2 regions of the Curtobacterium flaccumfaciens genome follow, and region 2 is predicted to be linked to the other one. Evidence: predicted binding sites of a transcription regulator. Region 2 holds the regulator's gene; the other holds the start of a gene.
The links. The regulator HrcA, encoded in region 2, represses chaperone genes, less so after heat shock. The targets are predictions, from matches to a motif close to TTNGCACTCGNNNNNNNCGAGTGCNAA.
Positions count from the first base shown of each region.

Region 1 (5,513 bases), 1.5 Mb from region 2:
ATCAGCACCAGGAACCGGAAGCCGGTCGACGCCAGGTAGACCGTCGCACCCGCCCCGGCGACGACCGCGAGCACGCCGGAGACGACGACCTCGGTGCGGGTGCCCACGACGGCGGCGGTGCCGATCACGACGAACATCGCGAGGTCCACCAGCGACGGGCGCTCGCCGCCGCCGACCTGGACCACGCCGAGGACGACGACCATCGCCATCGCGGCGGACGGGGAGATGCGACGCAGGGCGATCGCCACAGAGGCCGACAGCACCGCGGCGAGGCTCGCGTGCTCGAGCTCGAGGTCGATGGGCAGCAGGAAGACGAACGCCGCCAGGACCGCCCAGGCCACGTCGACGACGATCGACCGGGTGGCGAGCGGCCGGAGGAACCTGCCCCGTTCGGTCACGAGAGCGATCCTCCCATGCCGTACCGGCGTCACGCGGGCGGCGTCATGGCCATGAGTGCGATGACGGTGGCGACCACGATCGCCGCGCAGAGCAGCAGGGTGGCGATCGTGTGCTTGGTCGAGGTCTGCATGCTCCCAGCCTGCGCAACCGGACGGCCGACGGCATCGGGCGGTCGACCGAAGGGCCTCGTCCTGCCGGGTGAAGCCGATCCGCGCGATCCGGCCACCTTGGACCGCCGCTCAGTACCCCCGGCGAACCATCGGCCGTGCAATCGCTCGATCGAGACGAAGGAGCACGAGTTGTACTTCCACAAGCAGGAACTCCAGTTCAAGTCGACACCCGACAAGCCGGATGCCGTGTATGCCCGCAAGCTGCAGGAGGTGCTCGGCGGCCAGTACGGAGAGATCTCCGTCGCGCTGCAGTACCAGTTCCAGGCCTGGAACATGCACATCCCCGGCAAGTACCGCGACATGGTGTTCGGCATCGGCGCCGAGGAGATGGGCCACGTCGAGATGCTCGCGACGATGATCGCGCAGCTGCTCGAGAAGTCCCCGCTCGGCATCACCGAGGACGCGCTGCAGGACGATCCCACGGTCGCCGCGATCGTCGGTGGTACCGACGTCCAGCACGCGATCGTCGCCGGTGCGGGTGCCCGTCCGGTGGACAGCAACGGCAACCCCTGGCAGGGCTCCTACATCACCGCCAGCGGCAACCTGCTCGCCGACTTCACGGCGAACGAGAACGCCGAGATGCAGGGTCGAGTGCAGGCCGCCCGGCTCTACCACATGACCGACGACCACGGCGTGCGGGACCTGCTGTCCTTCCTCATCGCCCGCGACACCATGCACCAGAACATGTGGGCGACCGCCGCTGCCGAGCTGCGCGAGAAGGGCGTCGAGGGCTTCCCCGTGCCGAGCAACTTCCCGCAGTCGAAGGAGAACCAGGAGGTCAACTACCAGTACCTCAACTTCTCCGACGGTGCCGAGGCGGGGAACGGCCCGTGGGCGAGCGGCCCCTCGTTCGACGGCAAGGGTGAGTACTCGTACCACGACGGCCCGACGACCTCGGTCCCGATGCCGCCGCCCACGCACCCCGACGTCCGGCTCTACGGCACCACCGAGCTGCCGAACGTCGTCGAGAAGACGGCCGGCCTGGTGCAGGACACGCTGAACAAGGAGTAGTCCCGACGGTCGCCCACGCGACCGACGGAACGACGGGAGGCCCGGCGCACGACGTGCACCGGGCCTCCTGTCCGTCAGGTGGTCACCGCACCGACGGGGCGGACCCGCCCACGGTCATCAGCGCCCCCGTCTCGGGTTCTTCGTCGCGTGGTGCCTCGAAGATGCCCGAGTAGGCGCGGACCGCGCTCCACCCCGCGATCAGCAGGGCCGTGCCGAGGACCGCCGCGACCCAGGGGGCCAGGAGTGACTGCTCGAAGAGCCGTGGCGCGGCGACCCAGGCCAGGAACGTGCCGGTCAGGCTGCCGGCGGCCCCGAGCAGCACGGCGGTGCGCCGGTCCAGGCTCGTCAGCGCGAGCGCCGCGGTGACGACGAGGACCGCCACCACCGCGTTCAGCAGGACGGACGTCATCGCTCAGCTCCTCACTCGGCGGCGGCGCCGGAACCGACCGCGAGCTGCTCGGATCCGCCACCGACGGTGACGGCGATCTTGCGCGGCTTCGCGGACTCCTTGACGGGGATCGTGACGCTCAGCACGCCGTTGTCGTACCCGGCGGTGATGCGCTCGGCGTCCAGGCCGTCGCCGAGCGTCAGCTGCCGGACGAACGTGCCGGGCTGGCGCTCGCGTGTGAGCCACTGCGACCCCTCGGGTGCTCCCAGGGTGCGCTCGGCGCGGATGGTCAGGACGGAGCCGTCCACGTCGATGTCGACGGAGCCCGGGTCGATGCCGGGCAGGTCGACGTCGAGGACGTAGTGGTCCCCGGTGCGGTACAGGTCCATCGGCATCGAGCGCGGGCCGGCGGCGGTGCCGAGGAGCGAACCCGCGAGTCGGTCGAGCTCGCGGAACGGGTCGAAGTTCATCGTCATCGGAATCAACTCCTTCGTGGTTCTCGTTGAGTCCCCTCGACTCAACTGCCACCGTTTTAGCACTCGACCCTGGTGAGTGCCAAAAGATCGCTCGGAGGACGCCGAGAACTCAGCCGAGCAGGGGCTCGAGCCGCGCGACCGCCGTCCGCAGGTGCACCAGGGCCTGGCCAGGGGACTCCACCCGGGCCGCGGGCGCGGACAACGTCAGCCCCGCCACGAGCTCACCGCGCTCGCCGCGGACGGGCAGGGCCAAGCAACCGAAGCCCCGCACGAAGGCGCCGACCTGCGACGCCGAGGCGCCGCCGCCGGCGTGCAGCCGCCCCATCGCACTCGACCCGGGTGCCGATCGCAGGGCGGTCGCGTCGAGGAGCGGGAAGTCCGGGTCGACGTCGACGTCGCAGATCCCGTCGGCGTCGTACCGGGCCAGGTGCACCCCGGCGCGGACCGCCGAGCGCACGTCGGACAGCACAGACCGGACGGCGCGGGGGAGTGGTGGGACCGACGGGGCCGTGGCCGGGGCGACGCCGGCGAGCTCCGAGACCTTGTGCCCGAGTGCGAAGCCGCGCAGGTCCGGCAGCCGCACCAGGTACTCGTCCTCCACGAGCAGCGTGATGAGCCGGTAGGTGGTCGCCCGCGGCATCCCGAGCGCGTCCGAGATCTGCTGAGCGGTGACGCCGGGCCCGGCGTGCGCGACCGCCTCGAGCACCGCGAGGGCGTTCTGGATCGCCTTCGGCTGCCGCGCGCGGAGACCGGGTTCGCTCACCGCACCCCCGTCCCGTGGCCGGGTCCGGCGGACGGCCGGGAGGCGCCCAGCAGGTCCGCCTCGACCGGCACGTCGTACACCGCCCGGCTCCGACCCCGTCGCCAGGGTCGCCGACGGGTCGCCACCAGGAACGCGACGACGACCGCGGTGACCACCCCGACGGCGAGGACGACGGCCGGCCACCGGGGCGACGCGGCCTCGACCCCGGCGTAGGTGAGCAGCACGGCGGTGAGCAGGACGCCGGTCGTCACCGCGGTGGTCGCCACCCCCGTCGTCAACTCGCCGATGCGTCGCAGGAACACCGGAGCCGCGAAGCACGTCATCGCGTACGCCGTCAGGTACCCGAGTGCCGCGACGACCAGTTCGGCCTCCATCAGGGACCACGTCGGGATGCCGGTGAGGAGCCCGAGGACCGGCAGCGCGGTCAGCACCGAGCACGCCAGCATCCCCGCGACGAAGGGTGTCCGGAACCGTGCTGACGCCCGCCCGAGCGCGGCCGGCAGCACCCCTTCACGGCCCATCGCGAACAGCACCCGGACGAGCGCCGTCGTCGAGGCGATCGCGCACGCGGCGAACGAGGCGGCGATCCCGAGGTCGAGCGCCCACCCGACCCACTGCATGCCGAAGGCCGTGGCGAGCTCGTTGACCGGCGACGCGCTCGTGGCGAGGTCGGTGCCGATCGCGGCGAACCCGGTCTGCTGGGCGGCAGCGCTCACGACGTAGAGCACGCCCGCGACCAGGACGGTCCACGAGATCGCGCGGGGGATCGCCTGGAACGGGCGCCGTGCCTCCACGCCGAGCACCGACGCGCTCTCGAACCCGACGAAGGCGGTGACCGCGAGCGCCGTGCCCACCGCGAAGGGTGCCGGCGCGGTCGGGCCGAGTGCGAGGGCGGACGTGTCGACGGGCTGCAGGCGTGCGACCAGGGCGACGATCAGCACGACGATGACGGCGACGGACAGGGTCTCGACGAGCAGGGTGAGGCGCGTCGACAACCGGACGCCGAGGGCGATGACGGCGAACACCGCGGCGCCCATGGCGGTGATCACCACGACCGTGACCAGGGAGCCGGTGCCGGCCGTCGGGACGAACCGGGACAGCAGGTAGTCGAGGTAGTAGCCGCTGCCGGTGAGCGAGAACATCGCGATGAACCCGTAGCCGAGCAGCAGTGCGGCGCCCGCGACCACACCGGCCACCGGCCCCAGGCCGAGCGAGACGTAGGTGTAGAGCGAGCCGGTGCCCGCCACGCGTCGGACGAACTGGTTCACGGTGCGTCCGACCAGGAACGACAGCGCCATCGCGGCGAGCAGGGACCACGTCGCGCCCTGCCCGGCGACGGTCGCGACGAGCACCGGGATCGTGGTGGCCGCCGCCGACGGTGCGACCGCGGACACCGACTGCGCCAGCACGTCGACCGGGCCGACGCTCCGCCGGGACAGTCCGTCGACGGGGGAGCGCGTGCCGATGCCCGGCACCCGTGGCGGGTCGGCGATGGCACGGTCGAGCGCGGTCATGCGGCAACGGTACGGGGGCTGCGTTGCCCCGGTGTCTCGGTCGTGTTTCGCGGTGGTCTCGGGCAAATGAGACGCCTCGCCCGGGCCGTCCCATTCGGGTGCGTGCGGGTTTCACACCCGTGGAACGGGGGCGCAACGGTGGCGCGGGACCGTGGTCCCACCCCGACCCAGTCACCCGAACCGGAAGGCCACGATGTCCAGCATCACGAAGGACCCCGCGTCACTCGGAGCCGTACCCGCACCGCAGCGGACCATGCGCGGCTCGCTCGGCGTCACCGCGATCGTGTTCATGGTCGTCGCGGCCGCCGCCCCGCTCACCGTCGTCGGCGGCGCCGCCCCGCTGGGCATGCTGCTCGGCAACGGCGTCGGGTTCCCGTCGCTCTACGCCGCGTCCGCCGTGATCCTGCTGCTGTTCTCGGTGGGGCTGGCGGCGATGACCCGGCACCTGCCACGACCCGGCGCCTTCTTCACGTTCGTGGGCCACGGGCTCGGTCGTCCGGCCGGTGCGGGGGCGGCCACCCTGGCGCTGCTGACCTACACGACGATCCAGGTCAGCGTGCACGGCTACATCGGGTACCTGCTCGGGGTGACCGTCACGGGCCTCGGCGGGCCGGACGTCCCCTGGTACGTGTGGTCCCTGGTCGTCGTGGCGCTCGTCGGGGTGCTCGGGTACCGGCACATCGACCTGTCCAGCAAGGTCCTCGGCGTCCTGCTCGTCGGTGAGGTCGGGATCGTGCTCGTCCTGGTGGCCGCGATCGTGTTCCGCGGCGGTGCCGACGGGCTCTCGCTCGC
Region 1 covers NZ_CP106879.1:614,356-619,868, forward strand. The annotation lists gene OE229_RS03030 (sensor histidine kinase) at 1-398, opposite strand, end outside; gene OE229_RS03035 (manganese catalase) at 699-1,580, shown strand; gene OE229_RS03040 (hypothetical protein) at 1,663-1,989, opposite strand; gene OE229_RS03045 (Hsp20/alpha crystallin family protein) at 2,001-2,444, opposite strand; gene OE229_RS03050 (helix-turn-helix domain-containing protein) at 2,554-3,207, opposite strand; gene OE229_RS03055 (APC family permease) at 3,204-4,721, opposite strand; gene OE229_RS03060 (APC family permease) at 4,915-5,513, shown strand, end outside.
Region 1: a site for HrcA is predicted at 2,501-2,527, ahead of OE229_RS03045 (Hsp20/alpha crystallin family protein). Genes of this name have one in related genera too.

Region 2 (5,513 bases):
AGGATGCCGTGGCAGGTGAGCAGCAGCATCTCGTCGGTGCTCGAGTGCCCGGCGGTCTTCGCCTGCTCCTCGGCCACCTGCGGGCAGAGCACGATGTCGCCCAGCAGCCCGGCCGGCGTGGGGTCGTCCTCCGTGCCGGGACGCAGCTCGTCCATCGGGAAGCTCAGGACGTCCGTCGGGCCGGGCTCGTCCATCCACCGCACGTGCAGCTGCTCCATGGCGCCCTCGTCGACCAGCACGATCGCGAGCTCGGCGTCGGCGTGGACGTGCATCGCGTCGAGGGCGAAGGCGGCGAGCCGCTGGATCGCGGCCTCGTCCACCTCGACGCCGGACTCGTTGTTGAGCTCGATGCTCACCGGGTGCCTCCTCGGGCGTCGTTCTGGGGGTAGGGGGGTCGTGCGCGGTCCTGCGGCGGGCGTCCCCTGCGTTCGGCGCGGTTGGCGCCGTCGGGGTTGCCGACCGGGGCGGTGCCACGGCCACCGGGGCGCTGCCCGGCCTGCTCGGCGAGGCGCTCCTCGTCGTAGACCGTGTACGCGTCGACGATCCGGCCGACGAGGGTGTGGCGGACCACGTCCTCGCTGCCGAGGCGGGCGAAGTGGATGTCCTCGACCTGGTCGAGGATGCGGGTCACGAGCCGGAGACCGGAGACGTTGCCCGGCAGGTCGACCTGGGTGATGTCACCGGTGATGACCATCTTCGAGCCGAACCCGAGCCGGGTCAGGAACATCTTCATCTGCTCGGGCGTGGTGTTCTGCGCCTCGTCGAGCACCACGAAGGAGTCGTTGAGCGTCCGGCCGCGCATGTACGCCAGCGGGGCCACCTCGACGGTGCCGGCCGCCAGGAGCTTCGGGACCAGCTCCGGGTCCATCATCTCGTTCAGGGCGTCGTAGAGCGGGCGCAGGTACGGGTCGATCTTGTCGGTCAGGGTGCCCGGCAGGAAGCCGAGCCGCTCGCCGGCCTCGACCGCGGGACGGGTGAGGATGATCCGGTTGACCTCGCGCCGCTGCAGCGCCTGCACGGCCTTGGCCATCGCCAGGTACGTCTTGCCGGTACCGGCCGGACCGATGCCGAACGTGATGGTGTGCTCGTCGATGGCGTCGACGTACGCACGCTGCCCGTCGGTCTTCGGGCGGACGGACTTGCCGCGGCTCGACACGATCGGGGTGCCGAAGGTGTCGGACGGCTTGCGGTCGTCGTCGAGGATCCGTGCCGACATCGGGATGTCGGCCGGGCCGATCTCCTGCCCGCGCCTGACCATGCCGACGAGCTCGTCGACGAGCGCCTTCGCGCGGGCGACGTCGCGCTCCGGCCCGGTCAGCGTGACCTCGTTGCCACGGACGACGACCCGGACGCCCGGGTACTGGCGCTCGACGGTCTTGAGCAGACGGTCCTGGGGGCCGAGCAGCTGCACCATGGCGATGCCGTCGACCTGGAGCGAGACCGAGACGGTCTCGTCCTCGGCGGCGGTGGGCTGTACGGGTTCGTTAACCGGCAAGGGTGCCTTCCTGCAGTTCACCTGCGAGTACGTGCGCGTGCACGTGGAACACGGTCTGACCGGCGGCTTCGCCGGTGTTGAAGACGAGTCGGAACTGGCCGTCGGCACGCTCGTCGGCGATCCGCTGCGCGGTGGCGACGACGTGGGCCAACAGTTCGGGGTCGCCCGCTGCGAGTTCGCCGACGTTCGCGTACTGCTCGGTCTTGGGGACGACGAGCACGTGGACGGGGGCCTTCGGGGCGATGTCCTCGATCGCGATCACACGGTCGTCCTCGGCGACGATGGTCGCCGGGATCTCGCGCGCGATGATCTTGGAGAAGACGCTGGGCGTGCTGCTGCTCATGGCTCCATCGTAGGACGCGCCCGACGGCGTGGTCCGGCTCACCAGCGACCCAGTCGCGCCTGCAGGACAGCGAGTGCGACCGGTCCGGCGGTGGACGTGCGGAGCACGCTGTCACCGAGTCGGACCCGCACGGCACCCGCGGCCTCGAGCCGGTCGAGCTCCGCGCCGTCGATGCCGCCTTCGGGGCCGACGACGAGGGCGATGTCCTCGGCGTCCGTCGGAGGTTCCCAGGTGGCGAGTCGCACGGTCGCGGTCGGGTCGAGCAGGACGAGGGTGGTCCCGTCACCGAGCGCGGACACGATCTGTCCGGTCGTCACCAGCGGCACGACGACGGGCACGCGCGGACGGATCGCCTGCTTCGCCGCCTCGTGCGCGATCGCGGCCCACCGCGCACGGCCCTTCTCGACCTTCGCGCCGTCCCACCGGGAGACGCTGCGCGCGGCCGACCACGGCACGACCCGATCGACGCCGATCTCGGTCGCCGCCTGCACCGCCATCTCGTCACGGCCGCCCTTGGCCAGGGCCTGCACGAGCGTCAGCGACGGGCGCGGCGCATCCTGGTGCTCGACGGTCTCGACCGCGAGCTCCAGGGTGTCCTTGCCGAGCGCCGTGACCGGACCGGACACCACGGTGCCCCGTCCGTCGGCCATCCGCAGGACCTCGCCGACCCGGACACGCGCGACGGAGACCGCGTGCCGGCCCTCGGCCCCGTCGAGCGACACCGGGTCACCGACCGCGACGCCGTCGAGCGTGTCGACGAGGTACAACGACGCCATCAGTGGTTGAAGAACCGGTCGCGGAGCTTGCCGAACATGCCCTGCTGGAACCGGGCGAGCTGCGGAGCGGTGGTCTTGTGCGACTTCGCGAGCTGCTCGACCAGCTGCCGTTCCTTGTGGGACAGCTTGGTCGGGGTGACGACCTGCACGCCGACCCGCAGGTCGCCGCGACCGTTCCCGCGCAGCTTCGTGATGCCGCGGTCCTTGATGACGAGGACGTCGGCGCTCTGCACACCCGGTCGGATCTCCAGCTCGACCGGACCGTCGAGACCGTCGATCGTGGTGGTCGTGCCCAGGACGGCGTCGGTCATGCCGACCTCGAGCGTCGCCAGCAGGTCGTCGCCGTCACGGCTGAAGACGTCGTCGTGGCGCACGCGGATCTCGAGGTACAGGTCGCCGGACGGGCCGCCGGCCGGACCGACCTCGCCCTGGCCTGGCATCTGCAGGCGCAGGCCGGAGTCGACGCCGGCGGGGACGTCCACCGGCACGGTGCGACGCGCGCGGACGCGGCCCTGACCCTGGCAGGTCGGGCAGGGGCTCGGGATGACCGTGCCGTACCCGCGGCAGGTGCCGCACGGGGCGCTCGTCACCACGTTGCCCAGGAGCGAGCGGACCTGGCGCTGGATGTGCCCGGAGCCACCGCAGATGTCGCACGTACGCGGGCTGGTGCCCGGTGCGCAGCAGGAGCCGTGGCAGGTCTCGCACAGCACCGCCGTGTCGACCTCGACGTCCTTGTGGGTACCGAAGACGACCTCGTCGAGGTCGACCTCGATGCGGAGCAGGGCGTCCTGGCCGCGCTCGGCACGGCTGCGCGGGCCCGACCCACGGCCGCCGCCACCGCCGCCACCGAAGAAGGCGTCGAAGATGTCACTGAAGCCACCGGCGCCACCACCGAAGGGGCTGTCGGCCTGCGGCCCGGCGTCGTACCGGCGTCGCTGCTCGGGGTCGCTCAGCACGTCGTACGCGTGCGTCACGTCCTTGAAGCGCTCGGCGGCGTCGGGTGCCGGGTTCACGTCCGGGTGGAGCTCACGCGCCAGGCGGCGGTAGGCCTTCTTGATGTCGGCATCGGAGGCGTCTCGCTGGACGCCGAGGACGTCGTAGTGGTCTGCCACGTATCCCTCAGTCGGTTGGGTTCGGTCGGTTGGTCAGTGTTCGCCCAGGAGCTTGGACAGGTAGCGGGCGACGGCGCGGACGGCCGCCATGTTCGTGCCGTAGTCCATCCGGGTCGGTCCGAGGACGCCGAGGCGGGCCACCTCGCCGCCGGCCAGGTAGCCGCCGGCCACGATGCTCGTGGCGTCGAGCCCGTACTCGGCGTTCTCGACGCCGATGCTGGCCGCCACCGCGATGTCGTCCACCTGCATCTCCCCGAACAACCGGAGCAGGGTGACTTGTTCCTCGATCGCTTCGAGCACCGGGAAGAGGCCGCCGGAGAAGTCCTGCTCGCTCTTCGCCAGGTTCGCCGCACCGGCCATCAGCAGGCGGTCCTGCCGGTTCGCCGCGACCTGCTCGATGAGCGTGGCGACGACGACCCCGCCGAGCGTCTGGGCGTCGGGGCGCAGCTGCTGCGGCACGGCTCGGAGCGCGGTCGGGACGTCCTGCAGCAGGAGCCCCACGGTCGCGCCGTTCACCACGGTGCGGAGTTCGCCCAGCGAGCCTTCGTCGAGCGGGACGTCGGTCTCGACCACCCGCTGTTCGACGCGGGCGGTGTCGGTGATGAGCACCACCATCAACCGCGCGTCACCGAGCCGGACGAGTTCGACGTGCTGCACCCGGGCGCGCACCATCGAGGGGTACTGCACCAGGGCGACCTGGTTGGTGAGCTGGCTGAGCAGCCGGACGGTGCGCCCGAGGACCTCGTCGAGGTCGTTCGGGGCGCCGAGGAAGGTCTCGATGGCGTGCCGCTGCGCACTGGAGAGCGGACGGGCACCCGCCAGGTGGTCGACGAAGACGCGGTACCCCTTGTCGGTCGGCACCCGGCCGGACGAGGTGTGCGGTGCCGCGATCAACTGTTCGTCCTCGAGCAGGGCCATGTCGTTGCGGATCGTGGCGGCGCTGACCCCGAAGGCGTGCCGCTCGACGATGGTCTTCGACCCGACGGGTTCACGCGACGCCACGTAGTCGCGCACGATGGCCTTGAGGACCTCGAGGCTGCGTTCACTGACCACGAGCGCCTCCTTTCCCGATCGACCTGGCACTCGGACGTGTCGACTGCTGATCCTACGCCCGACCGCTGACGGCCCGGGACTTCCGTGCGGTCGGCCGATACGCTTCCGCCATGACCTACGGACAGCAGCCCGACGGCCACGGACCCGAGCAGCCCGGCGGCCCCTACGGCCACGGACCCGGTGGCCCCCAGCAGCCCGGCGGGACCCAGTACCCCGGCGGACCGCAGTACCCCGCCGGCTACACCCCGCCCCAGCCGATGCGCCCCGAGGACCAGCGCCTGTGGGCGACGCTGACCCACATCGGTGGCATCTTCTTCACCGTCGTCGTGCCGCTCGTCGCCTACCTGGTCCTCCGCGACCGCGGCGGCTTCGTGCGCGAGCACACCCGCGTCGCCCTGAACTTCCACATCACGATGGCGATCGCGTACTTCGTCGGTTCGCTCACGTCGGTGTTCGGCGTCGGCTTCCTGATCATCCTCGCCGCTGCGATCGTTTCGCTGATCTTCAGCATCATGGCCGCGATCGCCGCGAACCAGGGCCAGTTCTACCGCTACCCGCTCTCGATCGAGTTCATCAAGCAGTAGCGGCAACGGAGCGCAGTGCGCAGCAAGCAGTGCGCACGACCGTCAGTCGAGCAGCTCCCGCACCACCGCGTCGGCGAGCAGGCGACCCTGCAGGGTCAGATCGATCCGTCCCCGCACCGCGGCCGACCCGTCCACGAGTCCGCGTGCGAT
Region 2 covers NZ_CP106879.1:2,102,621-2,108,133, reverse strand. The annotation lists gene ybeY (rRNA maturation RNase YbeY) at 1-356, opposite strand, end outside; gene OE229_RS10085 (PhoH family protein) at 353-1,495, opposite strand; gene OE229_RS10080 (histidine triad nucleotide-binding protein) at 1,485-1,838, opposite strand; gene OE229_RS10075 (16S rRNA (uracil(1498)-N(3))-methyltransferase) at 1,877-2,614, opposite strand; gene dnaJ (molecular chaperone DnaJ) at 2,614-3,726, opposite strand; gene hrcA (heat-inducible transcriptional repressor HrcA) at 3,760-4,779, opposite strand; gene OE229_RS10060 (DUF4870 domain-containing protein) at 4,890-5,363, shown strand; gene hemW (radical SAM family heme chaperone HemW) at 5,406-5,513, opposite strand, start outside.